2 regions of the Paenibacillus sp. OK076 genome follow, and region 1 is predicted to be linked to the other one. Evidence: riboswitches for the same ligand, from Rfam matches in the RefSeq annotation. Region 1 holds a riboswitch; the other holds the start of a gene.

Region 1 (14,972 bases):
CCTGCTCGAACGAAAAGCAACCACAGACCATCTTACCAACCTCAGTAATCGCAGGCAATTTGAGAAATCACTTGAGCTTGAACTGGAACGGGCACGTGAGTACAAGCAAAAACTATCGCTATTGGTCATCGACATTGACCGGTTCAAAAAAGTAAATGATACCTTCGGTCATACTTCAGGTGATGCGGTCCTGAAACAGCTCGGACAATTGCTCATTGAGCATTCCCGTTCGGCGGATATCGTCTCTCGAAACGGAGGCGAGGAATTCGCTATACTATTGCTCGATTGTGGTCATCATCAGGCCTTGGCCATTGCCGAGTCAATCAGACAATCGGTTGAGAAATACCATTTCGCTCTGCCTGATGGCAATACAATCCGGCTGACCATCTCGATCGGAGTCGCTGTTTTTCCAGATCACTGTGACGACCGGGATGATAACGATTTCTTTGAACAGGCAGACCGTGCATTATATGAAGCCAAGAATACAGGACGGAACCGGGTATGTGCCATTCCGCTGCGTTCCAGGTCACTCTCCGGCAGCCAAAGCCCATTCTAATCTCAAACCCAAAAAGGGATGTTCCCGCAGCCTATTAGGTTAGCCAGGACATCCCTTTCTTTCTTATCTCACCCATTTTGCAATCATTCAACTCAACTCGCTTACGGGTACAAGAGCCACCTGTGCGGTCGAGTATGACTGAGTTTGCCTTAAGCTAAGATTTGTTCGATTTCTTCAACGATGGCAGCATCCAGCTTCACACCGGAAGCGGCTGCGTTCTCTTTCACCTGTTCAGGGCGGCTTGCCCCTACAAGCGCACTGGAGACGTTATTTTGGCGCAGAATCCACGCCAGAGCCAATTGACCGACCTTCAGGTCCAGCTTGTCCGCCACTTCAATCAACTGGCGAACCTTGCCGATCCGATCAGCGTTAATTTTCCCTTCATCCCAGCCAAGCTTCGCTGCGCGGCTGTTCTCAGGAATATCGGACACCGAAGTGTATTTCCCGGTCAACAAGCCTTGCGCCAGCGGGGAGTAGACGACTTGTCCAATACCTTTACGCTCACCCAGCGGAATGATTTCACTTTCAATGTAACGGTCAAACATGTTGTATACCGGCTGGTTCACCACGATATGATCCAGCAGCAGGCGATCAGCGGTACCCAACGCAGCTTCCATCTGTGCCGCGGTCCACTGACTAACACCTACGTAGAGCACCTTGCCTTGACGCACCAGATCGTCCAGTGCTCGCAGTGTCTCTTCAATCGGTGTTTCGGTATGATAGCGATGGCAATAATATATGTCTACATAATCAACACCCAGCCGTTGCAAGCTGGCTTCGCATTGTTCCTTAATATGTTTACGGGATAACCCTTGGTCATTTGGACCGTCACCCATTTTGCCAAAAACCTTGGTTGCTAGCACATATGAATCGCGGGAATACGCTTTCAACGTCTGCCCCAGCAGTTCCTCTGCTGCACCCCGCTCGTACACATTGGCTGTATCGAAAAAGTTGATACCTTCATCGAATGCGGCTTCAATTGATTTCACCGCGTTTTCACGTTCCACATATCCTCCGTATGTCAGCCAGCTACCCAGGCTGATCTCGCTTACTTTCAGTCCGCTTCCACCCAATCTACGGTATTCCATTGAATGCACATCCTCCTCTAAACTGATTAATGATGAAGTTCCCTTTCTATTGTATCGTATTCGGCTCGGATTAAAAGGGCTTTGGTGAAGAATTTGGCAAATAGATAAGGTTGCATATGAAAAGCTCCGCTGCATGAGCGGAGCCACGATGCACATTAAATATTACCTAGTCACCACATTCTAATGAATGCACGCTAGTTTGACTTAGTTAGCTGTTACGATAAATTGTTCCCATGCTCCGCCCACGGCGTTACGATTGGCGTACAGTACGCCCCCGTTATTCAGATCTGCACTGACATATTTACCGTTCGCCACGGATTTAAAGGCAACCAGTCCCCCGCCCAGCTCTTCACGGGTAAACTTCTCCCATGTAGATGGATACGTGGCTGAGGCAATCAAGCGCCCGCCATTATTCAAATCAGCTTGCACATATTTGATATTGCTCATCGACAGCAAAGATACCGTTCCATCTGAATTCTGGATGATTTTGAATCGTTCCCAATGTCCGGCAGTGTCCCGATTGGCTACCAGAGCATCTGCACCGCCATTCTCTGCGCTGACAAAAGTGCCATTGGCGTTGGCTTTCAGACTGGACCATGTCTCTGTGAAGGGAGCCGTTCCCGTATGCTTCTTGACCACATTCTGGAACGAGGTATTAGAGGCAAAGTTCGCCGTTGTGAACTTGCTCCATTTGGAAGCAATCGTTGCCGCGCTGTCCGTATTCAGGTTAGGTGCCGGATTGTTGTTATTATTGTAATAGCCCCAGGTTCCGCCCCCTTTAACCTTATAACTCCAGTTCGTCCATGAAGCATTCAGTGCATTCAGACCAGACAGCCACTTCTCGGTCAGATCATCCTGACCAAACGAGAACTCGCCCGCTAACACCGGAACGTTCCAATTCTTCTGATAGGACGCCATATCCTTCAGCCAGCGATCCATCTCCGAATTGGTCAGATCCCAATTGTTATAATCCGTGAATTGATAATGATGCGTCTGATACATCACATTCGTCCAGCCATAAGTTGTTGGTGGTGAAGCTGCCCACCAGTCGAAGAATGCCGCGATGATGATCATGTGATCGGCATCCTTGGCACGGACGGCTTTGTACATCCGGTCATAGAAATCCATTTTTTGTTTGATTTGAGCTGCATTTTCACCTGTTCCCATCGTTACGAGAGGTTCATTGAGCAGGTCGTACGCGGCAACGGTTGGATTGCCTTTGTAACGTGTCGCCATCCGTTCCCAGATCTGAATCGTCCAGTTCTGGTATGTAGAGTTGGTCCACAGTTGGTTAGAATTCTCCTGACCGCAGGAATGCCATGGACAGGCTGCTCCCGGTGCACCGTGCAGATCGAGAATGACATACAGGTTCCGTTTGCCCGCTTCATCAATCAGCCAATCCAGCTTGCGGAACGTAACCGAATCAGGCTTCATGACACCGCTGGTGTTCATAAAATCCTCCCAATAGATCGGCACACGCACAACGTTCATGCCCCAGCTCTTGATGTTATCCAGATCACCAGCCTGAATCCAGTTGTCCTGATATCCATTGATCAGGCTCTGTGCACCCGATTCTCCAAAACGATTCGTCAACGTGCGACGCAGCGTGTATTCATCTACCGCGCCGGATGGCGTCATCCATTCTTCCTGCAGCAGCCACCCACCCAAATTTGTTCCACGCAGGTTTACCACGCTGCCTGTACCCGAATTATTACGGACAACTGTCCCGTTAGCCTTCAGGAAATCCCCTGGTCCAAAAGCCGCACTTGCCTTCGGTGAACCTACGGCCGAAGCCAGCAGTCCAAGCAGCAGACAGCTGCACAATAGCATGATGGTGCTCTTCTTCAACATGTTGACGCCTCCCTTAAATGGTCATATTTTGAGGTATGACTGAACCAGGATGCAGCACTCACGACGAGTAACGTAATGCTATAGAAACAGCGGGTACGAGCGGTATTATCCAAAGATGACCCCGCTATTTATCACAACCAAGGGATAGTGAAATCGATTACATTATGTTGAACGTTAAACCCTTTATTCCTGCACTATCCCAATTATTGTTTCAATCGGTTATAACTTGTAATCGTTTTCAATTGGAATTATAATGAATTTGAATTAATTGTCAATCACTTATTTGGAGTTGTGAAGAATATGGATGTCAAAATCATTGATGTAGCTGCCATTGCAGGTGTGTCCCCGGCAACCGTATCGCGGGTCATTAATCAGCACAGCAAAGTTAGCACCAAAACCAAAGATAAGGTGATGCGCGCCATCGAGCAATTGGGATATCACCCCAACGCAGCAGCCAAAAACCTTCGTTCACAGAGAACCATGACGATTGGCGTCATCGTTCCGGACATCAACAACTCCTATTATGCCGAAATTATCAAAGGCATTGAGAATATCGCCTACGCCCGACACTACAAGGTCATTATATGTGATGCCCATAACCAGAAAGAGCGAGAAGTTGATTATCTTAATTTACTGCTGGATCGGACCATAGACGGTGTTATCATTATCACGCCCATGCTGGCGGATGAGGAATTATTCCAGCTTGCAGATAAAGGCTATCGCATTGGCATCGTTGGCAAATACATCGAACATGATCAGATCCCGTGTATATATACGGACAACGTGAAATTCTCCCAGGAAGTTGTTCAGCATCTCGTTGAGGCCGGACATCGAAATATCGTTTTCTTAAACGGTTATCCTGAAGCGATCGACAGCTATGAACGACTTGAAGGTTATTTGAAGGCCCTGCGCAATCACCAGATTCCGTTCCGTCCCGAATTGATCGAGAATGGGAACTTTAATGAGGAAGGCGGGTACGAGGCTATCAAAAGACTGTTTAACAAAGGCCTGTCCTTCACCGCTGTATATGCGGCTAATGATGAAATGGCTCTAGGCGTTTACAAGGCATGTACGGAATACGGAATACGCATTCCCGAGCAATTGGCTATCGTAGGTGTGGACAACAATCGAATCAGCAAATACATCCATCCTACGCTAAGTTCGGTGAACCAGCCCAAGTATACGATGGGGGCCATTCTTATGGAGAAGATGATTGACACGATGAATACGAATGAATTTCAGGACAAACGTGTCTTTAAAGTCGACTCAGAGCTGCTTGTTCGAGGGTCCTCGTCCTTCAAAATAACAACATAAAGCGCACCCGTGAAAGGTGCGCCTAATTTAAACTATGTTCTCATGTTTTTAATGCACAATGATGCTTAATGCATTTAACAAATCAGCCTGCTTCACCGGCTTGGTCAGGACCGCATCGAAGACTTCCGCTTCATGCGAATCGATATGCATGCCATACGGAATCAGAACAATAACTGGTGAATCTGTAACCAGGCGTTTCAGCTTGTGTACAAAATCCACAGCGCCGCCCTCCAGCAGTCCCATATCCACAACAGCCACGTCCGGTTTAAAGCCCCCCTGAATCCAGTCGTACGCCTCGGTTGTAACCGAGGTCATGTGCACATCCATCTCCCATCTGCGCATCAGGGATGAGGCCCCTTGCAGAATGTCAGGATCCTTGGCAAGCAGCACCTTTTTGCCCTTCAGTCGATGCTGAATATTGGCAAGCTGAGGCAGTTCCCAATGTCTGCGGAGCGGCAGTCTAATTTCGAATTCTGTCTCCTTGTCGCCCATACCATGTACCTGAATACGCCCATTCATAAGGATGGCAAGATTCTGGCTGACCGCCAAACCGAGATTGGTCCCTACCAGCTTCTGTGTACTTATATTTCCGTCCAAACTGTTAAATGATCTAAGCTTTTTGTCCGAAGACAACATGCGGCCAGTGTACTTCACATGGAGTAGAAGCGTACCCGCCTCTTCTGTATCTCCACCAGCTACGGTTGCCGTAACCAATACGGAGCCTGTCCGTGTTGAATCTAGGGCATACTGCATGACATGGGCCAATAGTTGTCCGATCTTTATTTCATCCCCGACGAAAACCTGAGATACGTTCAGATCAAGGTTCAAACCCAGCTCAATGTTCTTGCTCAGCGCCAGTCCCGCGTAGAGATAAACGGTATTTTCAATCGTGGCGACCAGATCGAATGGATCATCATGCACAACCGTTTGGCCTGCGTCATTGACGTTAAAACTCATCATGTTATTGAGCAGGGAGAGCAGAATGTTCCCGCTGGTTTCGATCATATTCACATATTCTATCTGCTCGTCCGACATATCCGGTGTACGCATCAGATCCGTTAATCCCAGAATGCCGTTCAGCGGGTTACGAATTTCGTGGCTCATCAGCGACAGCATCTGTGTCTTGGTCAACGCCTCAGACTCCGCACGTTCCTTCTCTGCCTGCAATTGCTCTTGCAGTTGCTCCGAATGACTCAGCTTCTGTTCCTGAACTTGCAGCGTATCTTCCAGATCCACGACATACCCGAGAAAAACGGCCATGGCTTGCAGTGTTTTCATATCCGTTTCACTAATCACATAATCGGGATCATCCATGAGGCAGATCGTGCCGAACGTTTCCCCTGACCTCCGCATAATAGGAATCCCCACAAAGTAACGATTGCCCAGTCCGCTTGTTACGTCCATGGTTTTCGTAAGAGGATGTTCACATGTATCCGTAATGATCAGACTGCTGCCCTTATCTCTTAAGACCAGGCTGCAGTATGACGCTTCAAATGGAAGTTTACTACCTTTGGCGACCAACTCTTCCTCGCGGTTAAAAGCTTCCATAATAACATTGGTCACTCCATCGTTCGTGGCAACAAAAATGGTGTTCACTTTTAAGATGCCGCTTAATACGTCTACAATATGGGACGCGGCTTCCTGTATATTTTCATAGAAGCCCCTTGTAACACCTACCGTTCCCATGATTCACCCCTCTTGTCTTAGCTGCATTTTCAATTCATAGTGCACTGTATGATTCAATCCATTAACGAGGGTTCAAAAGTTGCGAAAAAGTGGTCACAACCTATACATATATAAAGTTTTCTATCTACTTCTAAGCATCGTCAACTGTAATTACACGGTAAATAGAAATTATACGCTTACCCTCCAGCTTTGAAAACCTCTATCATTCTGAGCGATGAATCATGACGAACGATCAGCCACTCACATGTGATCATTATCACACCAAAATAACAATATATAGTTTATAAATGAATAAAGAAACTCTACATGTAGTGTTCAATGAATGGACATTATCCCATACATTTCAATTTTATTATTTTTAGGAGGAACTGAGATGAACATGCTTGAGTATGCCTCTCCACCGGCATCCGACCTGCTATCTGACCTGGGAAGACGAATTATAGGTGCTGAAGACGCCGATACGCTGAGGGAGAATGCCAATCTGAACGGAGACTCGTTCAGCGGCAAGATGAGCAGGCTCGGTTCGGAGACCGCCAAGTGGCATGCTCTGCGTCATGTACTGCCTAAAGAGCTCGCTCAGGCTGTGGAGAACGGCGATCTGTATGTACACGATCTGGATCAGTATGCCCTCGGAACAACCAACTGTATCTTTATCCCATTTGACCGGCTGCTGGCCTCCGGATTCAACACCGGCAACGGTTCGGTTCGTACACCTCAGACGATCATGTCTGCCATGGCACTGGTCGCCATTATTTTTCAATCCCAGCAGAACAGCCAGTATGGCGGTGTATCCGCCAATAAAATCGATTGGGATCTCGCACCTTATGTGAAGCGTTCGTTCCGTAAGCATTACCGGAAGGGACAACGGCTGTTTGGAGAGAATGAACGAATTGAGGATGAGCAGCTGCATCTGGATAGTGATGAAGCGAAGAAGAAGTGTGCACGAGCCTTTGCCTATGCCTGTGAAGAAACGGAACTGGAGACCGGGCAAGCTGCGGAGTCCCTGATCCATAACCTGAACACCATGAGCAGTCGTGCTGGCGGACAGATTCCGTTCACTTCGCTGAACTACGGGCTCTGTACTTCAGCCGAAGGTCGACTCGTATCCCGGTCGTTGCTGGAAGCGACCATTCGTGGACTTGGTAAGGGGGAAACACCCGTGTTCCCTCAGCATATTTTCCAATGCAAGCAAGGAATTAACCAATCGGAGGCAGATCCGAATTACGATCTGTTCCGGCTTGCTGTGACCTGCTCCTCACGGCGCATGTATCCGAACTTTGTCAATGTGGATGCTTCCTTCAACCTGCCCTATTATCAACCGGAAGATCCCGATACGATCATTGCGACGATGGGATGCCGGACACGCACACTGGCTGATCGCTTCGGACGCAATCGTCAGAGCGGCAAAGGCAATCTGTCCTTTAACACTATCAATCTGGTCAAGCTCGGCATTCGATATGGAATCTGCCAGGGCGCAAGAGCCATCGCTGACCGGGCTGGATTCTATACGGCGCTGGAATCCGTCATGCACAATGCTACGGATGGACTGCTGCACAGGTATCGAATTCAGAGGAACCAGCCTGCCAAAGCATCGGACTTCATGATGCGGGAAGGGGTATGGGAAGGCGGTGAACAATTGGCTCCGAATGAACCGGTGGCCGATCTGTTGAAGCATGGTACGTTATCCCTTGGTTTTATCGGGCTTGCGGAATGTATGACCGCTCTATATGGCCGTCACCATGGACAAGACCTGCATGTACATCGAGAAGCCTTGAATATCATTCGTACGATGCGAGAGTTCTGTGACCGGATGAGTGAGCAGCATAACCTGAATATCACCTTGTTCGCTACGCCCGCTGAGGGTCTATCCGGCAAATTCACCAAGATCGATCGTGAGCGATATGGCGTCATCGCGGGGGTGAACGACCGGGAATACTACACCAATTCATTTCACATTCCGGTCTATCATACGCTTCCTGCCTATCGCAAGATTGAGCTGGAAGCTCCCTTCCACTCACTATGTAATGCCGGAGCGATCTCATATGTCGAACTCGACGGGAATGTAAGGGCCAATACCTCAGCTTTCCAACGAATCGTGCAATTCGCGCTGGCCCAGGACATCGGGTATTTCTCCATTAATCATCCGATTGACCGCTGTCCGTCCTGTGGCTATGAGGGCGTTATTGGAGATGTATGTCCCGGATGTGAGGCTCATGAAAACCATGTACATTTCCAGCGGCTGCGCCGGGTGACGGGATATCTGACCGGTGACTATAAAGTGCGCTTCAATGCGGCGAAGCAAGCCGAAGTGAGAGACCGGGTGAAGCATCAATGAATCTGTATGGTTACATCCCGGAATCGGTGAATGAGGGGCCTGGCCTGCGTGCCGTGTTGTTCATCAGCGGATGCCGCCATGCCTGTCCGGGCTGTTTCAGCCCCGGCTCATGGAGCTTCCGTGCAGGGGAACCATTTACGGAGAAGCAGCAGCAGCAGATTTTGCATGAAGTGTCTTCGCATCCCTTGCTGGAAGGGGTTACGTTATGCGGAGGTGATCCTTTTTTCTCTGCCGCAGCATGTGCCTCCTGGGTTCGGCAGCTTCGGGCTGCTCGGCCTGATCTGACCGTATGGGCCTACACGGGGTTTGTGTATGAGGAGCTGATAACAGACCCGTCACGGATGGAGTTATCCCGGCTATGCGACGTCATTATCGATGGACCTTATATCGCAGCTGAGCGTGATGTGTCACTTCCTTTTCGCGGCAGTCGTAATCAGCGCATCATCGATGTGGGGGCAACAACGGCTCGCCAGACAATCGTTACCATGCAGTTAGATGCATGGTAACGATTTTTTTATTGGGTGGAGTCAGCACTGCATATGCTGGATTTGATTCATTTTAATGAGCACATTCTGCCAATAAACCAAGGTTTCACAGGGCTCTATTTTTATTTCCAATCGGATTAATGATATATGTTGCAAGCCCTTAGGTTATCGTCTATGATTGGTAGCATAAGAGCAAGTATACGACGATTGCAGCATGATACAATCTATCATCTATGCTTGGTCACCAATTTCATAGCCGGAGATGTGTACGCACATTTCTGCACACGGAAACAGGTGCCGACCGCGCTGCATGCGTGGTCAGGCTTAAAAGGGAAGCACGGTGCAAATCCGTCGCGGTCCCGCCACTGTATACGGGGAGTCTATGCATATAATCCACTGGGGTAAACACCGGGAAGGAATGCATATGGCCATGATCCGCAAGCCAGGAGACCTGCCTGTTTCGACAGCATCGCATGACCTACGGAAGATAGGGAGGTGTTAGAGCAGCCGCTACAACGACTTATAGCAGGTGTTCTTTCCCATTCTATCTTTGTGCACAGTCGTCATTCATGATGCCTGTTTCTCGGGGGTATGGAATCGGAAGGAATGCCTTTTTTTGATGCTTTCAAATGAAACACAACACAATAGCTTCAACCGGATGATCATCATTATTAATGAGGAGGAATTTTACATGTCGCAATCACAGCAACAACAGCCACAAGTACGGACAGGCAACCTCGGTTACCCCCGCATCGGTGCGGGACGCGAATGGAAAAAAGCACTGGAGTCCTTCTGGGCTGGCCGAATCGATGAATCCACGCTTCATCAGGAGCTGACCTCGCTTCGGTTGCAGGATCTGAAGAAACAGCAGGCACAGCAGCTCGATCTGATTCCTGTGGGCGACTTCTCCTATTATGATCATATGCTTGACGTATCCGCGATGTTTGGCGTCGTTCCTGAGCGCTTTAACCATGCAGGCGGACCGGTATCCGTATCTACCTACTACGCCATGGCCCGGGGTAATGATGAGGCAACCGCCTGTGAGATGACCAAGTGGCTGAACACCAACTATCACTACATCGTACCTGAGATTCATAATGATACTGCATTTGCATTGCTTGAAAATAAACCCCTTGCCGCCTATCGCGAAGCGAAGCAGGAGCTTGGGCTGGAAGGTAAACCGGTTGTGGTCGGTCCGTACTCGTATGTACGGTTCGCCAAAGGCTATGACGCGGAACGCTTTGCAGAGATCGTCACACATCTCGTTCCAGTATACGCCCAGCTTCTGTCTGAGCTTCAGGCAGAAGGCGTACAGTGGGTACAGATCGACGAGCCTGCTCTGACGCTGACTGTCTCTTCCGAAGATGAAGCCTTGCTGCAGCAGGTGTATGCTGCCTTGGCACAAGCTGCACCGGAATTGAAGCTGCTGCTTCAAACGTATTTCGAATCGGTGGAAGCTTATCCGGTCGTGACAGCTCTGCCTGTTGCCGGAATCGGCCTGGACCTGGTCCACGGCTATGAAGGCAACTTCACCAGCCTGCGGGAGCATGGCTTCCCGCAGGATAAATGGTTGGGCGCCGGTGTCATCGACGGGCGCAACATCTGGCGCGCCGATCTCGCAGAGACGGCGAAGCTGCTGGAGCAGGTAGCTGAATTCGCAGCCGAAGGCAAGCTGATCATTCAGCCTTCCTGCAGCCTGTTGCATGTACCGGTTACTGCCGCTCAAGAGAGCGCGCTTGATCCGGTACTGCGCAATGCCCTGGCATTTGCCGACGAGAAGCTGGAGGAAATAGCGACGCTCGGCACGTTGTTGTCCGGCGGTGCAAAGCAGGCGGACCAAGCAGCGGCTTTGGCTGAAGCCCGCCGCCGCGCCCAGGCAAGCACCGAAGCGGTGCGCCTGCTGAGCGAGTCCGAATCACGGACACGCCTGAGTGGTGCACCTGCAGGGGTGCATGCTGATGAGCAGCTGCTCCGAAACGCGTCATTCTAGGAGCGACGCGAATTGCAGCAGCAAAAATGGTCGCTCCCGCTGCTGCCAACCACAACCATTGGCAGCTTCCCGCAAACGGCGGACGTGCGCAAAGCACGCGCACTCTTCCGTAAAGGGGAATGGAATGCGGAGCAATATGACGCCTATGTACGTGAACAGATCCAGGAATGGATTACCATTCAGGAGGAAATTGGTCTGGATGTGCTGGTACACGGTGAGTTCGAACGTACCGATATGGTTGAGTTTTTCGGTGAAAAGCTGACTGGATTCGCCTTCACCAAAAATGGCTGGGTACAATCCTACGGCTCACGCTGCGTGAAGCCACCTGTAATTTACGGAGATGTGCTGTTCAATGAACCGATGACGGTGAAAGAAACAGCCTATGCCCAGACACTGACCAGCAAACCGGTGAAAGGAATGCTCACAGGTCCGGTAACGATCCTGAACTGGTCCTTTGTACGCTCGGATATTCCACGCAGTGAAGTATCCTACCAGATTGCTCGCGCCATTCGGGACGAGGTTGAAGCGCTGGAGCAAGCAGGCATTGAGATGATTCAGGTCGATGAGCCAGCTCTGCGCGAAGGACTTCCACTCAAACGAAGCAAGTGGGATGAGTACCTGCAATGGGCCGTGGAATCCTTCCGTTTGGCTACTGCAACCGTAAAACCAACAACGCAAGTGCATACCCATATGTGCTACTGCGAGTTCGATGATATTATTGAAGCGATCAGCGACCTGGATGCAGATGTGATCTCGATCGAGACATCCCGCAGCCATGGGGAACTGGTAGGCAGCTTCGAGCAGAATACGTATGACAAAGGTATCGGACTCGGTGTATACGATATCCATAGTCCGCGTGTTCCGGGCAAGGACGAGATGTTGAATATGATTGAGCGTGCACTTCAAGTGCTGCCAGCAGATCTGTTCTGGGTGAATCCTGACTGCGGACTGAAAACACGTGGTAAAGCGGAAGTTGTGGATGCATTAAGCATCATGGTAGACGCTGCTCGTACGGCAAGAGAACGAGTAACGGCAGAGTCCTCCATATAAACGAAGCTTGTGAATGCAAACAATGGGGCTGTTCCCAAAGGAATTCCGCCTCGCTCCAAGCGCTAACAAACCTACCGCACCTTAACAGGCGGATCATCAACGCTTGCAAGATTTAACGAACCTCAGTAACGCTATTTCGTCATAAAACGTTGTCAAAACCCGAAAAATGGACCGATTCGCCGAAATAACGTCTCTGTGATTCGTTAGATCTCAGGTCTGGGCAAATGGGAGCGAATAGCGTGTTTCAGGTTCATTCAAACAAAATAAGACGAACAAGGGATGTCCCCTGTCATATTCATGACTTCTGGGACATCCCCTTTTCATTTACCATCATTATATTTGTTTATCTGGTTGAAACTACAGCTAACTCTTCTAAAGGTACACATATTATCATTTCTCTCTATTTTATTCTCTATTGCATGACGATATATGATATAGACAGTTATTAAATAACCATTTAAAACAATCATTTATCAGATCAAAAATTGAGGAGATGGAACTTTCCAATGGATATGATTCAATCATTAATCGCATGTATGCCCTTTTTTCGGGATACGATTCGCCAAGATGTAACCCTTTCCATTATTGACCGGGAGAAATTCCTGTATTTTTCCGCAGGAGAGTCGTTGAAACAACTGGAGTTCAAAGCAGGTGATCCACTGCTCGAGCCTAATCGAAATTTTGCCGATCTGAAAGGCGGTACGGACAAACAATTTGATCATTACCCGAAGGAGTTATTTGGAGTACCGTTTGATGTCGCCTACCTTCCGATCAAAAATGAACAGGGCGAGGTCATCGCTATATTCAACCTGCTCTACAGTATGGATGATCAGGATCAGCTGCAGCAGCTCATGAATGTGACCGAAAATTTGACCAACCAGTTGATTGACAGCGTTCAGCACGTGGCTGCACATTCGGAGGAGCTGAGCGCCACCACCGAAGAGATTCGCAACAACTCCAAACAAGCTGTACAGAAATCAGGCAACGTGACTCAGGTCGCCAGCTTCATCCGTGAAATCTCGGAGCAAACAAATCTGCTCGGCCTGAATGCCGCCATCGAAGCTGCTCGTGTCGGTGAAGCAGGTGCAGGATTTGGCGTGGTCGCCAAGGAAATCCGCAAGCTGTCCGTAGATACAAAGGAAGCGACTACGCGTATTGAAGAGTCTCTCCTCTCCGTCCGCCAATCCATTCAGGGGATGGAGAATGAACTTGGGGAGATCACCGCGAGTTCTCAGGAGCAAGCGGAACTGGTTAACAATTTTATGAGCACGATCGAGCAGTTGAATGCAACGAACCAGCAATTGAAAAAATTTGTGCACAAACTGATTACGTTTGACGGAAAGTAAAAACGAAAACGAAAACGAAACTCCTAACCCACTCAACCAAACGCACAAACAAAAAGCCTCCGAATCTCTTCGGAGGCTTTGTCATTTACTATCATTCCAATTTGGTCATCTTGCTAATGTTATTCTATCGACTTAACGAATCTGGAAATGGCTGACACGAACTCCTGCGGACAACACGAGGTATACATCCTGTTGACCTGATGCGCCTTGCAGGTCTGCCTTAACCGTGGACCACTGCTGTGCCTCGCCTTGTGCCAGTTCCACGCGTCCAGCCAGTGTACCATCAGGTGCGCCCAGTCGAACTTCCAGTACCGCATCTGCCTGCTCTGATGATACACGAGCTTCAAGCGCTGCTGCGCCGCCGCCCAGATCTGCATCCTTGAAGGCAACCCATCCTTGTTCACCAATCACACGGACAGAAGTTCCACCTTCCTTGCTCTCATCCAGATCCACACCGAAGTATGCATCGTAATTTTCGGCGCGTGTAGCCACACCCAGATTACGTGAAGGAATGGTCTCCCCTTGTACTGTCAGATCAGCAACAAGCTGAACATCAGCAGAAGATTTGGCCACCATAATGGAGTACGTGCCGCTTTCGACCACATAACGATCACGGGTTACATCCCAGATCGCCAGTTCTTGAACGGGCAGTGTGAAGCTGACTTTTACTGTAGCTCCAGCTTCGATATAAAGACGACGGAACCCTTTTAACGTTTTGAGTGGACGTTTCACACGGGACTGTCCGGCACGCACATACAACTGCACGACCTCATCACTAGCGATCTTTCCTGTATTCGTCACGTCCACTTGCACAGTAATGGTTTCGTCGACTCCAGCTTGGGCCGGGTTCAGTTCCAAATTACTGTATTTAAACGCTGCATACGTTAATCCATGTCCGAATGGATACAGTACGTCACCTTCAAAGTACTGATACGTACGTCCAGATTGAATGATATCGTAGTCTCTGATATCGGTCAGCTGATCTGCAGATTGTACCCACGTCATATTCAGGCGGCCTGCAGGCGCATAATCGCCATATAATACGTCAGCCACAGCGTTCCCCAACTCTTGTCCAGCATGGGATGTATACAATACAGCCGGGATGTTCTCCTGCACCCAGTTGGACGTGAACGGGTAACTTCCCACGATAACTACAACGGTATTTGGATTCGCTGCATAGACGGCTTCAATCAGACGCTGCTGGGATTCAGCCAGATCCAGACCTGGACGGTCGATCTCTTCTTTACCATTCACAAGCGGATTATTGCCGA
Region 2 (14,972 bases), on a different contig from region 1:
AATGATGAGCAGTTTCGGTGTTTTTTGCTCAATCACTTTGATGAAATCTGGTTCGATGTGGTACTGAGTACCATTCAGTTTAGCGTAGTCACGCAGCTTGTCGTTTTCTTCACGGGCATACAGCTTGTCGTCAATGTACGTTTGCAGATGCAGATTATGCTCCAGGCAGTAGTCGTACAATTTGCGGGAAGCGTCCTGTGGAACGTAGCGCTCGTAGAGTACTTTTTCGTCCAGCAAGTTTTTCACCAAAGCGCCTTGATACGTAATGATGGGCACGTTCAGCTTCGTTTGACGAGCGAGTGCTTGGGCAGAAGCATAAGCACGTCCGGTTGCCAGTGTTACAACGACACCATGAGCAACCGCTTGTTCCAGGGCAGTCTGTGTTGCAGGCGTTACTTCCTTGTTATCGTTGATCAGTGTGTCGTCAATGTCAATTGCGATTAATTTGTAGGTCATCTGTGTTTCTCTCCTTTTTTATCTGTATCTATTTAATTGAACTAAATAAACTCACACAAGCACTACGATGACAGAATAACCTTCCAATCACTGTTATCCCCAGATTTTTTGATCCCTCTTATAAGGGGGAAATCCGGTGATAAAGGTGAACGCTTCGCTTTTACAGGTTTTTTCTGTCCTCTCCGTTTCAGTGATCATAGTTAGTTCAAAACATCTATATACATCTAAATTGCTTACTCCTCAAGGAAGATGAGGCCAATAAAGTCCTCCAGCTCCAGGTTGCCGAAGTAATGTTTTACATCCAGACCCTCAAGTGCAGTACGCACCTCAGATTCCTCGTAACGCTTGCCACGCAGCATATCTTCGATATCCGCCACATCGCCTACGCCGAAGAAATCACCAAAGATTTTGATATCTTCAATCCGTCCATCTTTGATATTCATGCGCAGATCAATGATGCCGACAGGGAATTTACGTGTATGCTTCACATTGCTTTCCGGGGAAAGCCCGTAGTTCCAGTCCCAATTGTTATAACGCTCGGCAGAGATTTCGTTGATCTTGTCCCAGTCTTTCTCTGTGAGTTCATATTGAGGAACATCTTGTGGCTCCATGCGGAAAATGTGACGCAGCAGCTCGTCCCGGAATTGTTCAATGGTCAGATTGCTGTCAATCAGATCACGAATATTGGCAACACGGCTGCGTACGGATTTGGTGCTCTTGGACTTGAACTTCTCCGGATTAACGTTGAGTGAAGCCTGAACGTGGTCGAGATTCAGGTTAAACATCAATGTGCCATGACTGAACATGCGGCCACGCGTAGAGAATTGGGCATTGCCCGAAATTTTCTTCTCTCCGACTTGCAGATCGTTGCGTCCCGTCAGTTCGGCATTAACCCCAAGCTCTTGCAGGGCTTCCACCACAGGCTGTGTGAATTTGCGGAAATTATGGAAGGATTGTCCGTCATCCTTGGTAATAAAGCTGAAATTGAGGTTGCCCAGATCGTGATAAACGGCTCCGCCTCCCGAAAGACGACGTACGACTTGCACACCGTTATCCTGAACATACTCAATGTTGATCTCTTCAATGGTATTCTGGTGTTTTCCGATAATAATGGACGGGCGGTTGATGTAAAACAGCAAATAACTGTCATCCATCGGCAGATGCTTCAGAATGTATTCCTCAATGGCGAGGTTTACAGAAGGATCTGTAATGCCCTGGTTATCAACAAACAGCATGGTCATTCCTCCATTAATGTATGTGAGGGATGCATATCCCTTATATAGTGATGCTTTACGGAATCGAAATTCCTTCTCTATTGTAAACGAATTGTCGAAAGGACACAAAGAAATTGAAGCCGCAAAGGGCTTAAATAGCCAAAACAGGATTGACCCCTGCCTGCCACGACATCCATAATAAAAAGGACATGCAGAAAGGATGACGGATAGGATGACCGGTTTAATTGAAGTTTTTGGACATGGCGGTGATGTGGAGACGGCCGCTGTACGTTTTGGAGGGAATCCTGCGGATTTCCTCGATTTTAGCGCAAATATTAATCCTCTGGGTCCACCTCGGGAAGTGCTGGAGTCTCTGAAACAAGGATTACATACGGTACTTCGTTACCCTGATCCGGGCCATCGGGCGTTCAAAATGTTGCTTAGTGACCGACTGGGTTTAACCCCGGATCACATATCTGTTGGCAATGGGGCGGCGGAAAATATGGCTCTAATCTTAATTGGACTCGCGCCGCGCAGAGTCGGTACGGTAGAGCCCGGTTTTTCAGAGTACAGTGCTTTGTCCAGACAATTTGGAGCAGAAGTCCACCATGTTCAAGGACGGGAAGAACTGGACTGGCGAGCAGAACCGGAAGATATTGAGAAGCTGATAGAGCGGGTGGACCTGCTTTTCCTTGGACAGCCCAACAACCCCAATGGGGTACAGTATCCGGTCGAAGTTCTGCAACGGCTTGCTCGTAAAGCAGAGACAACAGGCACAATATTGGTTGTCGATGAGGCATTTATCGATTTTATTCCTGAATCACAGCGGCAATCACTTGCGCCCAGCTTGAAAGAGTATCCGCAAGTGATCATCATTCGTTCGATGACCAAGTTTTATGCGATTCCAGGCCTGCGTCTGGGTTACGCGATGGGGCGTCCTGAACTGATTCGCGCCATGACAGAGAAACAGGTCACCTGGAGTGTGAACGGGCTTGCACTGATCGCAGGAGAAGCCTGTCTGCGCAGTGGGGAAAATTTTGAACAGGAGACATTGGCACTGGTGTCACACGAACGAAAGAGATTAACGGAAGGTCTGGAAGCGTTGGGGTGTGAGGTTACACGAGGGGAAGCAAATTTTATATTGGCAGCTCTTCCAGAACCGTGGACAGCGTCATCCATGCAGGCTGCTCTCGGAGAACGGGGAATACTGATCCGAAGCTGCGCGATGTATCCCGGACTTGGGGAACGACATGTACGTTTTGCGGTCAAGGACGCGGAGGCTAATGGACGTTTGCTGGAAACAATAGGAAATGTAATTACGCCTAATCCGACAACCGGGTTAGAGGCAGGGGGACAAAGCGATGGCACTGCCATTCTATAATTATTACTCCCATGTACAAAAGGAACAGAACGAATACAGATCTTCTGTGTGGCCTGGATTATACATCTCCGCACATGAGCGGCATATTAAAGCGTCCAGTCCCTCTGTTGTAACAGCACTTTCCAGTGCCGTGTATGGGGGCGGCATGATTGAACTAGATCGCATATTCAACACCTATGTGGACAGACTTTATCGCTGTGACGATCCACCACGTGATATTGCCGAGCTGTTGAGTGAATGGCAGGAGCAGCAGGATCAATGTGCCGGTCTTCTGACTGCGGTTCGATTGGAGCACACAGCGATCCAGGAATACGAAAGTGATGAATTCGGATTGCTTTGCTGCACTACAGCAGGGGTATCGAATGCTGCACGGGCAGGTTCTGCAAGAACCGTGTTCGATGCTGCGGGGAATGAGATGAGCAATGGGACGGTGTCCCAGAAAATTGGGAAAGTTTCGTCTTCAACCTATACTCCCGGTACGATCAATATCATGTTGTGGATGAATGGGTGTATGACTGCTGGAGCGATGGTGAATGCCATTCAGACTGCGGTAGAGGCGAAAGCCGCTGCGTTAGCTGATTTCGGTGTGATGGATTCAGAGAATGGTCTGCCTGCAACCGGAACAACAACGGATGCCATCGTACTCGCGGTCAGCCAGGCTGGAGTAGATAAACCACTCATCAGTTACGCAGGGACGGCTACGGTCATGGGTGCAGCGATCGGCAGGCTGGTGTATGACACAATAATGGAAAGCCTGCAAGCCGCGCAGGAGTGGAAAGAGAGGAATAAATAGCAATGACATCTCTGCTGCATCAATGGGCTTCCTGGCCGATCTGGACGGGAATGGCTGGAGCCTGGATTATTGTAGGAGCATACATACTCGATCGCTGCATCGGTGATCCGCGCTGGATTCCCCATCCGGTGATTGGCATGGGAAAGGCCATCTCTGCACTGGAGCGAGCGATAAGGTCGCGGGTGGATTCGAAACAGGCACTCCAAAGAGCTGGCGTTTTATTTCCACTTTTGATTGCAGGCGGTTCTTTTGCACTGACTTGGGGATTAATCTATGTGCTGGGTCTTATTCATCCCGTTGTTGCAGTTGTGGCAGAAGTGGTGCTAATCGCAACCACCATCGCCTCAAAAGGTTTGAAGGATGCAGGTATGGAAGTTTACCGCCATTTAAGTCAACAGGATTGGCCTGCGGCGAGACGTTCACTGGGTATGATTGTAGGACGTGATACGGCTCATCTGGATGAACCGGAGATTGTGAGGGGAACGGTGGAGACTGTGGCGGAAAATATCGTGGATGCAATCGTCTCTCCACTGTTCTATGCCCTGATTGGTGGTGCACCACTTGCCATGGCCTATCGGGCGGTGAATACACTGGACTCCATGGTAGGTTATAAAAATGAAAAATATCTGCATCTCGGCTGGGCGTCTGCCCGTCTGGATGATTGGGCCAATTGGATTCCCGCGCGGCTTACCGCCTTGCTGTTGATTATAGGAGCCTGGTTCATGAAGATGGATGCCAGAGGGGCTGCACGCATGGTGTCCCGGGATGCACGACTGCACCCAAGCCCGAATAGCGGTTTTCCCGAGTCAGCGGTGGCCGGAGCGCTGGGCATAAGACTTGGCGGGCATAACGTATATCACGGCGTGGCTTCATTTCGCGCATATATGGGCGAGCCTACAAGACGGATGGAAGCAGAAGATATCGTACAAACAACTCGGCTTATGTTCTGGTCGGCAGGTTCTTTTGTTTTAGTATGTTGGTTGGTCACCTTAGGGATATGGTCTGCTGGAGGTGCACTGTTATGGAGATAGAAGCTGGACCTAGTGGCATGCAAAGCCGTGAGATTATTTTGATACGTCATGGTACAACGGCGTGGAACTTGGAAAAAAGGTATCTTGGGCATACCGACATCGGACTGCTGCCCGGAGCAGAGCAGGAGCTATCTTCGCTGCGCGAAGAGTTCAGCAATATCACCTGCGAAGCCCTATATTGCAGTGATCTGCTGCGTTGTCAGCAGACACTAACACACATTGCGCCGTCCCAAGCGGGACAGGCCAAGCTTGATCCCCGACTAAGGGAGATCAACTTTGGTCAGTGGGAGGGGTTGACCTATGACCAGCTCAAGGATAATCCGCAGTACCGAGACTGGATCGATGCGCCTAAAGAGGTAACGCCACCGAATGGCGAGCCTTGGACAGCATTTGCTGCGCGAATTGATTCATTTATAGAAGAGAGTCTGATGTCCTTTTCACCAATACTGCACTCTCGCAGCATAAACGTGCCAAAGGTAGCCGTAATTACGCATGGCGGTGTTATTCGTTATATGATATCACGTCTCATTCCAGATCAAGGATTTTGGGATACGCAGGTAATACCAGGACAAGCGATCAAAATCCGGCTGGATGGCGATGGGGAGAGCTGGGTTGGAACCAGATTGACTTTTCCGTAAATCGGGTTGTAAGGATGTACAATATAACCTATAATCACAACAGAAGTGTGACTTAGCAAGTGCATCATCGATGGAGGCGCAACAAGCTCTACCAAGGATGCAGGATGCTCACTTGAATGGTTAAACAATATTAGCGACCAAGGGTCCCGCGTGCATGCAGTATGTTTCATGCTTTTATATGAGGCGATGAACGGCATACGGGTGAAATAGGGAAGCCGGTGTAAATCCGGCACGGTCCCGCCACTGTAAATCAGGATGAATTCCTGTAAGTCAGGTTACCTGCCCTGGACGTATAAACCGGTGTTCCTTCGAGGAAAGGACAGCGTTTCGGGCAGTTCTCTGTGCATAAACAGCGCCAAGCTGACCATGCGCAGATCGCCACATGCGAGACGTCATCCCTGATCCTGACCAAGGATTGGGGATTTTATTTTTTCGGAACACAAATTCAAGCGGAATTGGGACAGGAGCACTACTCACTAGAATGGATAGAGAAGGGGAGAATGAACACAATGAATTTCAAGACATGGAAAGGCGTAGCGTCACTGCTGAGCGCAGCGATGCTGGCACTGACGTTGGCCGGTTGTGGTACAACAACAACGAACGAGGGTACAGGAACCTCACAACCTGCACAGGAGCAATCCCAGGAACAGGCGCAGACAGATCTCAAAACACAATATCCACTCACGGTTACAGATGCTACGGGTGAATCGTTTACGTTTGACAAAGCACCAGCCAAAATCGTATCCGTATCTCCGGCTGAAACGGAATCCCTGTTCGCACTCGGATTGGACGAGCAGATCGTAGGGGTATCCGACTATGACGATTATCCGGAAGCAGCAACAACAAAACCGAAAATGGGCGGAGTATCCAAGCCTAATGAAGAGTCGATCATTGCGGCTGAAGCAGATATCGTATTTACAGGTATCTCAATGAGCAAAGAGTCGGTGAAGAAACTGCGCGATCTGGGCATTACGATTTTCAAAACAGATCCTAAATCAGTGGATGATGTAATAAACAACATTGAAACTTTTGGTAAAATCACGGATCATCAGGAAAAAGCACAGGAGATCATCACCCAGATGAAAAAAGATGTGGCTGATGTAACTGAAGCTGTGAAGGCAGTTAAACCGGAAGAGAAGAAAAAAGTATATGTTGAATTCTCCCCAGGCTGGACTGTAGGTAAAGGTGAATTCATGGATGAATTGATTACACTGGCCGGAGGAAACAACGTAGCATCCGACTTGACTGGCTGGAACCAGATTAATGAAGAGAACATTATTGCTTCCAATCCGGACGTCATTCTGTATGCGAACGATGTAGTGGAAAATAACAAAACATTGGATCAAATCATTAAAGCACGCAGCGGGTGGGATCAAATTACGGCTGTGAAAAACGATGCAGTCATCGGTCTGGATGCCAACCTGTTGAGCCGTCCGGGACCACGGGTAACCCAAGGTCTGAAAGAAGTAGCCAAAGCGATCTACCCTGATCTGTTCAAATGAGTAAAAAGCTGGCAGTGTACGGAACGGCCGGAATTGTGCTGCTTGTGTTAACCGTGCTCATCTGCACGGGCATCGGTTCGGTTGCCCTGCCTGCCTTGGACATTGCGGGCATCTTGCTTCATCGCATTCCCTGGCTGGGCGACTGGATTGTTCCTGACTGGAATACAGCAGCAGAACAGATCATATGGAAGGTCAGATTCCCACGTGTACTGCTTGCCGTGCTTGTAGGTGCATCGCTGGCGATTGCCGGAACTGGATTCCAGGGGGTTCTTCGTAACCCTCTGGCTGATCCGTTTACCCTGGGCGTATCGTCCGGTGCATCGGTAGGTGCGGCTTTTCTGATTTTTTTCGGATTGCAGTATGCACTGATTGGGATCTGGACTCTGCCACTGGTCGCGTTTCTGACGGGAGTAGTCACATTGTGGTTTGTGCTGGCCCTCGCTCGTGAGGGACGCAAAATACCGACACACAGCCTGGTTCTGGCTGGCGTCGTCATGCAGAGTTTCCTGGGAGCAGTAGTCTCCTTCCTGTCGACCATGTCGAAGCAGACAATCAATGAAATTATATATTGGACGATGGGAAGTCTGGCACTGCGTGGGTGGTCGTATACGGCCATCCTTTTCCCGTATTTTGTGCTGGGGCTGATTTTCCTCTGGAGCCGTGCGCGTTCGTTGAATGTGCTTGCCTTGGGGGAACGACAAGCCGCGCATATCGGGGTTCAGGTGGATAGATTGAAACTGTCGGTGTTAGCTGTGGGTACGCTGGTTACGGCAGGCGCTGTCTCTGTATCCGGCGTGATCGGCTTCGTTGGGTTGGTCATTCCGCATATTCTTCGGCTCATTGTCGGACCTGATTATCGGTTGTTGGTGCCTTTGTCCGCGATTGGGGGAGCCATCTTCATGGTCTGGGCAGATACGATTGCACGCTCATTGCTGGCCCCAACCGAAATTCCGCTGGGTGTAGTTACAGCTTTTGTTGGAGCGCCATTCTTTGCGTATCTGCTGCATCGGAACAAAAAGCTGCGGAAGGGGATGATGCCATGAGTACATTCATGAAAAGAGACCCTACCGAGAGTCGACCGATGATTGAAGTCACGAAAGCTGGTAAAATGTATGGTAACCATCGGGCTCTGCATGCGGTGGACTGGCAAGTCACAGAGGGTGAATGGTGGGGCGTTGTTGGTCCAAACGGCAGTGGAAAATCGACCCTGCTTCAGCTACTTGCCGGAACCGAACAGCCGAACGCTGGCAGCATACAGATTGATGGACGCGACATTTCCTCGTACACCCGCAAAGATCTGTCGCGCATGATTGCAGTCTTGCAGCAGGATGGACTGCCGGCCATCTCTTATCCCGTAAGGGATGTTGTCGAGATGGGACGTTATCCTTACCAGAACTGGCTTGGCAAAGAACCGTCGGATGGAGCAGCGATAGTTGATAAGGTGTTAGAGGAGTTGGGTCTGAGTGACATGGCCGAACGACCTTTGGATGCACTGAGTGGCGGTCAACGGCAGCGGGTTGCGCTTGCCAAAGTCATGGCTCAGGAACCCAGGCTATTATTGCTGGACGAGCCAACCACCTTTCTCGATATCAAATATCAATTGCAATTCATGGAGTTATTATCGGCGTGGCGTCAAAAAACTCATATTACGATTGTGGCGGTGCTGCATGATTTGAACCTGGCCGCGCAATTTTGTGATCATATTCTGGCGCTGCGTGAAGGGACTTGTGTAGGCAGTGGCACACCCCATTCGCTGATGACGGAAGAGAACATTCGGGAGATCTTCCGGGTGAGTCCGGCCATGGTGAATCATCCGGACAATGGATTGCCACAGCTGTTGCTAAGACGAGAGAAGAAATGAATGAATCGGGGGAGACCCCATATTTTGATAAAGGAAGTGCTGGCTGCATGAATAATGAACAGGTGTTGGAACAGTTAATGGGTCGGATCGTGGGTCCACATGAGGCAGTTGCAGCTGAGGCCTCCGCACATGTGGATGCATTGACCAAGCCACCCGGCAGTCTGGGCAAGCTTGAACAGCTGGTTATTCGTCTGGCGGGGATCACCGGTGAGACTCGGCCTTGCTTTGATCGAAGAGCTGTTATCGTTATGGCTGCGGATCATGGGGTGGTTGAAGAAGGGATTAGTGCTTTTCCTGCTGAGGTAACGCCGCAGATGGTCCTGAATTTCCTAACAGGGGGAGCGGCTGTCAATGTGCTTGCACGCCACGCTGGAGCTCATGTGATCTGTGTGGATATCGGCGTGAATGCCGATCTGGATCATCCAGAACTGGTCTCCCGCAAAGTCCGCAAAGGAACAGCCAACATGGCGAAGGGTGCTGCAATGACACGGGGCGAAGCGATTGAGGCCATTCTTGCAGGAGCTGAAGTGGTTTCCACCGAGGTAGCGAAGGGAACGCAGTTGTTTGTGACCGGAGAGATGGGGATCGGCAATACAACCGCTAGCGCAGCGGTGATGTGTGCATTAACCGGAACAGCACCTGCTTCAGCGGTTGGTCGGGGAACAGGTGTGGATGATGCCGGATTGCAGCGCAAAGCCGCAGTGGTCAGCCAAGCCCTCAGCGTAAATGCTCCGGATGCAGACGATGCACTCGATGTACTGTGCAAAGTGGGCGGACTGGAGATTGCCGGACTGACAGGCGTGATTCTCGCTGCTGCTGCAAACGGATGCCCTGTGGTCGTGGATGGATTTATCTCCAGTGCCGCCGCGTTGATTGCGAGTCAGCTTGCTCCGCTCAGTACAGAATACATGATTGCTTCCCACACATCGCATGAAAGCGGACATGCAGCGTTGCTGCGTGAGCTGGGTCTGAAGCCTATGCTCGATCTGGACATGCGACTGGGTGAAGGCACCGGAGGCGTGCTCAGTCTTCATCTAATTGATGCGTCATGTCGCATTCTGAATGAGATGGCGACATTTGCAAGTGCGGGCGTATCTGGTGGTACGACGGAGACTCTACCTACCGAGAATCCATCAGAATCTGTTGATTCATCGGTTCAAGGAGAGGTATCCCCATGAGTGTACTTGTGACGGGCGGGGCGCGAAGTGGCAAAAGTTCGTTTGCCGAGCGTCTCTGTATGCAGCGATCCTCTGAGGCTTGGTATGTCGCTACGGCGCAGGCTTATGATGACGAGATGCGCGAGCGGATACGTCTGCATCAGAGCCAGCGGGATGAAGCAGGATATCTGTGGCATACGGTGGAAGAACCGCTGGCACTGCCTGAATTAATTACACGAATGGGAGAGTCCTATACAGGTACGTCTGCACCGACCGTTCTGGTGGATTGTCTGACACTGTGGCTCAGCAATGTGCTGTTAGCGCATGAACATGAGCCGGTACAGGTGCTGTACGATCATATGGACGCACTGGTAGCGGCCATCCAGTCGTACCCGGGTCTGCTCGTGCTTGTCACCAATGAAGTAGGGGACGGTATTGTGCCGGAGTATGCGCTGGGCAGAAGATATCGGGATTTGGCGGGTATTCTCAATCAGCGGGTTGCTGCGATTTGCCGCGAAGTGTTTCTGGTGACAGTGGGTATTGCGATTGAGCTGAAAAGCAGGGAGTATCGTTTATGAGTAAAAGCGATCTTGAACAAAAACATGCGGCTGCGGCCGCTTTTCAATTTCTGTCCCGTTTTCCGGTAAAAATGCAGCTTGATTTCGTCCCGCCATTATTGCGGGAGAGTGTGGTGTATTACCCGCTGGTTGGTGCGGTCATCGGATTATGCGTCTGGCTGGGTGGAGCCCTGACGGGTGCACTGCTTCCATCGTTTCCGGCAGCGGTGTTAACCTTGACGTTATGGGTATGGCTAACCGGAGGCCTTCATCTGGATGGCTGGATGGATACGGCAGATGGGCTGCTTAGTTATCGATCCCGTGAGCGAATGCTGGAGATTATGAAAGATAGCCGTGTGGGAGCCATGGGCGTGATCGCCTGTGTCCTGCTGCTGATGATGAAAGCGTCATTAATTGCTGACTTTATCGCACGTGGCAATTGGGACTATGGAGCTTTGCTCATCCTGCCGATGATCTGGAGCCGATGGTTCATGGTGTATGCCATGGCGGCCTTGCCGAATGCACGCAAGGACGACGGACTCGCTGTCCTGTTCAAGGGTTTGGGTGAACGAAAGGAAGTCCAGCGTGCACGCAGCTCTGCGGTAGGACTAACCTTTCTGGCAGGTGTGATCACATGGGCAGCGGTATGGATCTTCCAGCCGGATACAGCCATGTTCCAGGTACTGGAAATGGAGAATGGACTAGGGACGTTACCATGGTGGCTATATCCTGTTGCAGCGATCATTGTGGTGCCACTGGCTGGTTATGTGATTGGCAAATTCGTTGCCGGGCGTATCAGTGAAAGGCTGGGTGGACTTACAGGGGACACGTATGGAGCCATGAATGAATTGCTTGAGGCCGCACTGCTAACGGTACTTAGTTTGTTGCAGGGATTCTTTTTGATATAACGCGGAGAGCGGGGGTGAGGGAACGTGGAAGATACTGCTGCACAAACGTCTGAACAAAAGGCGGCCGTATTAATGCTGCAAGGGACAGCATCGGATGTGGGAAAAAGCGTGATTACAACGGCCTTATGCCGAATATTCAAGCATGATGGCTTCAGGCCGGCTCCGTTCAAATCACAGAACATGGCGCTGAATTCTTACGTCACAGAAGACGGCAAGGAAATTGGAAGAGCCCAGGGGGCGCAAGCCGAGGCATGCGGCATTGAAGCAACAACGGATATGAATCCGATCCTGATCAAGCCGGTTCGGGATATGCATTCCCAGATTGTCGTGCACGGTGTGCCTCTTACACAGATGAGTGCATGGGACTACCGGCAGCATTTCCTGCCTGAAGCCAAACAAACGGTCATGGATGCACTGAATCGGTTGCGCGCGACGTATGATATCGTGCTGATGGAAGGTGCGGGAAGTCCTGCAGAGATTAATTTGAAGGATCGGGATATCGTTAATATGAATCTGGCGGGCTGGGCGGATGCTCCGGTTATTCTGATCTCGGATATTGATCGTGGCGGCGTCTTTGCCTCCATTGTAGGTACACTGGAGCTGCTGGAGCCGCATGAGGTTCAGCGTGTAAAAGGATTCATCATCAACAAGTTTCGTGGAGATCTTTCCTTGCTGCAGCCTGGGTTGGACTGGCTTGAAGAACGGACAGGCATACCTGTATTGGGCGTATTGCCTTACATAAGTGATATTCAGATTGAAGCGGAAGACTCCGTGGTGCTGGACTCCATGCGACATGGCAAATCCGGTCAGCAGGAGCTGGACCTTGCGGTAATTCGCTATCCGCGTATTTCCAACTTTACAGACTTTGATGCTCTTTCCCGAGAACCGGATGTGAGTGTGCGATACGTGACTTCTCCTGATGAACTGGGACATCCTGACGCCATTCTGCTTCCGGGTACGAAGGACACGATTGGAGATCTGGCTTTTCTGCGTGCGTCAGGACTGGAGCAAGCGATTGCCAGCCAGACGGAGCGTGAACATGTTCAGCTTGTCGGGATATGTGGTGGATATCAGATGCTCGGTCAGCATCTCAAAGATCCATTTGCGGTAGAAGCGAATCAGATACAGGAAGCCCATGGATTGGGATGGCTGCCCCTATCGACAACCTTTCTGCAGAACAAACAAACGGTAAGAGCCTCCGGGCATGTACACGGTCTTCATCCAATTCGTTTGCCCAAGGAAAGCGATGCAGCAAGCTCGTTGCCGATTAATGGATACGAGATTCATATGGGTGTTACCGAGTGTCTTGAGCCTGAACGTGTAACGGCCTTGTTCGAAATCGCCCATCCGGGAGGTCAATCCTTCAATGAAGGCTGGGGCACAATTGACGGCAAAGTGTGGGGAACATACCTGCATGGTTTGTTTGAAAGTGATCAGTTCCGGCGTTCATGGCTCAATGGTCTGCGTGAAGGAAAAGGGCTTTCTCCATTGCTGGAGACGTACAGCGCACGTGAACGCAAGGAAATGGAGTTCGACCGTGTAGCTGAATCATTACGTTCTTCATTGGATATGCAGCGTGTATACGAGATTATAGGCGTTCAGGCGCCTGAATAAAAAAACTGCTCGGGGTAACAGCGATCGAAAGGTTGTTCTGTCATCGGAGTGGCGCGTGTAAATATACATTAGTTCAATTTATATAATAAGCAGTCCAAAAGAATACCCCCACGCTTGGCAACGTTCCCTGAAATCTGGAACGATGCTGAGCATGGGGGTATTTGAGTATCTAATGTTAAGTTTGATTCGAAAATGGAAATAATGGGTTAAAGGTATTCCGATTAGTTTATTTTGAAGTTCTTCATGGCGGATTGCAGTTCTACCGCTTGTTCATGCAGATGACGTACGGTGCTGGAATGGGAATCCATCTCATTCAGTTGGAGATCCGCTGTAGAAGCAATCTCCTGCATGCTTTGACGGGACTTGGACGTGATCTGAGCCGTTTCTTCCACGGAAGCACTGACTTGTTCAGCTCCAGCAGATACTTGCTGGGTAGAGGCCGATACCGTCTGAATGGTCAGATTAACGTTCTGAATTAATTCGTTAAGCTGCTGGAACGCGGAGCCTGCCTGTTGAACCACATGAGTACCTGATCCAATCTCTTGGGTTACACGATTCATGGCATCAACGGAACGTTCAGCATCTTCGCGGATGGTACCCAGGTAATCGGAGATTTCCTCTGTAGCTGTCTTGGATTGCTCCGCCAGTTTGCGTACTTCTCCGGCCACAACGGCGAATCCGCGTCCATGTTCTCCCGCACGAGCTGCTTCAATGGAAGCGTTGAGGGACAGCATGTTAATCTGTTTCGTGATTTCAAAAATGGATTGAACGATGGTCCCTATAGCGATCGAGCGCTCGTTCATTGTTTCGACGTAACGCAGAGATTCGCTTGCGGTCTGGCCGACACGTTCCATTTGCTGAATGGCATCCTGTGCCAGTCGGTTACCGTTAACAGCTTCGTTCGCAGCATCTCCGATCTGCTCCGATACTTCGGCAGAAGAGGAAGCAATATGCATAATGCCTTGTGTGATTTCTTCCATGGCTCTTGCATTTTCGGCTGCGCTGGAAGCGATGCTTACGCTGCCTTTCTCGGCACTTTCTGCAGAACGACTGGAGTCTTTCACCATACCGGACATGGATTCTACCCGTTTGAGCAAATCATTGGAGCCTTCTACAACTTCATTGGATGTAGAGAGGGCGCGGCTAATCATTTCTTTCAGATTATGAGTCATCGTCTGGAAGCTTGAAGCGAGCTGTGCAATTTCATCCTTACCTTTAATCTGAAGTTCAGCAGTCAGATCTCCTTGTGATATCTGTTTGCTATGTTGAACGAGCTTGATGATCGGTTTGGTTACACGTTTGATCATGCTAGTCGAGATGAGCCATCCGAGCACAAAGACCAATGCTGTGATACCGAGGCACAACCAGAAGATCTGTGCAATTTTGTCCTGAATGAATTGGGCATCCATGCTAACAGCCATGATCATGTTACTTCCTGCGATCGGTATAAAGGCTGCTTTATGTACACCGAAGGAATCGGCATAAACCTGGCTGATTTCCATTTCTTTTTTCTCAGTGGCCTCATTCATTGCTGTTTCTACTTTAATTTCATCTCCGGCTTTCATGCCCGAGGAGGTATTCGCGATGACAACGACAGCTTTACCATCCTGAATGGACACAACGTAGGCTCCGTCCAAATTATGCTCTTTGGCTTTGCCAGCCAGATAGGATTCCACAGTCAGTGCAGCACCCTCAGATCCGGCTCCGCCACTCTGTACTTGCAAAATTTTAGAAGCGGATGTGTTCTTGTATATATCCTGAATGGACGTGCTCAGGACCTTGTCGAACTGTGGAAGCACGTAGCTCTGCATAATATTCATGGAGACAGCATAGAAACTGATACTAAACAACAAGGAAGCA

Evidence for each region. A riboswitch is a leader RNA that binds a small molecule or an ion and turns the genes downstream of it on or off. The one in region 1 is predicted to bind cobalamin.
Region 2: another riboswitch for cobalamin. It lies ahead of BMY78_RS02960 (ABC transporter substrate-binding protein); the one in region 1 lies ahead of metE (5-methyltetrahydropteroyltriglutamate--homocysteine S-methyltransferase).

Annotation. Positions count from the first base shown of each region.
Region 1 is NZ_FOCH01000002.1:557,755-572,726, reverse strand. It holds gene BMY78_RS21360 (GGDEF domain-containing protein) at 1-556, shown strand, start outside; gene BMY78_RS21355 (aldo/keto reductase family protein) at 706-1,644, opposite strand; gene BMY78_RS21350 (cellulase family glycosylhydrolase) at 1,849-3,495, opposite strand; gene BMY78_RS21345 (LacI family DNA-binding transcriptional regulator) at 3,796-4,809, shown strand; gene BMY78_RS21340 (histidine kinase dimerization/phospho-acceptor domain-containing protein) at 4,858-6,495, opposite strand; gene BMY78_RS21335 (anaerobic ribonucleoside triphosphate reductase) at 6,869-8,830, shown strand; gene nrdG (anaerobic ribonucleoside-triphosphate reductase activating protein) at 8,827-9,336, shown strand; cobalamin riboswitch at 9,591-9,789, shown strand; partial or broken gene metE (5-methyltetrahydropteroyltriglutamate--homocysteine S-methyltransferase) at 10,007-12,355, shown strand; gene BMY78_RS33650 (methyl-accepting chemotaxis protein) at 12,862-13,701, shown strand; gene BMY78_RS21315 (glycoside hydrolase family 3 C-terminal domain-containing protein) at 13,834-14,972, opposite strand, start outside.
Region 2 is NZ_FOCH01000001.1:671,330-686,301, forward strand. It holds gene BMY78_RS02930 (Cof-type HAD-IIB family hydrolase) at 1-456, opposite strand, end outside; gene BMY78_RS02935 (lipoate--protein ligase) at 690-1,691, opposite strand; gene cobD (threonine-phosphate decarboxylase CobD) at 1,903-3,051, shown strand; gene BMY78_RS02945 (adenosylcobinamide amidohydrolase) at 3,032-3,844, shown strand; gene cbiB (adenosylcobinamide-phosphate synthase CbiB) at 3,895-4,875, shown strand; gene BMY78_RS02955 (histidine phosphatase family protein) at 4,866-5,513, shown strand; cobalamin riboswitch at 5,678-5,815, shown strand; gene BMY78_RS02960 (ABC transporter substrate-binding protein) at 6,014-7,015, shown strand; gene BMY78_RS02965 (FecCD family ABC transporter permease) at 7,012-8,058, shown strand; gene BMY78_RS02970 (ABC transporter ATP-binding protein) at 8,055-8,876, shown strand; gene cobT (nicotinate-nucleotide--dimethylbenzimidazole phosphoribosyltransferase) at 8,924-10,054, shown strand; gene cobU (bifunctional adenosylcobinamide kinase/adenosylcobinamide-phosphate guanylyltransferase) at 10,051-10,611, shown strand; gene cobS (adenosylcobinamide-GDP ribazoletransferase) at 10,608-11,498, shown strand; gene BMY78_RS02990 (cobyric acid synthase) at 11,571-13,112, shown strand; gene BMY78_RS02995 (methyl-accepting chemotaxis protein) at 13,334-14,972, opposite strand, start outside.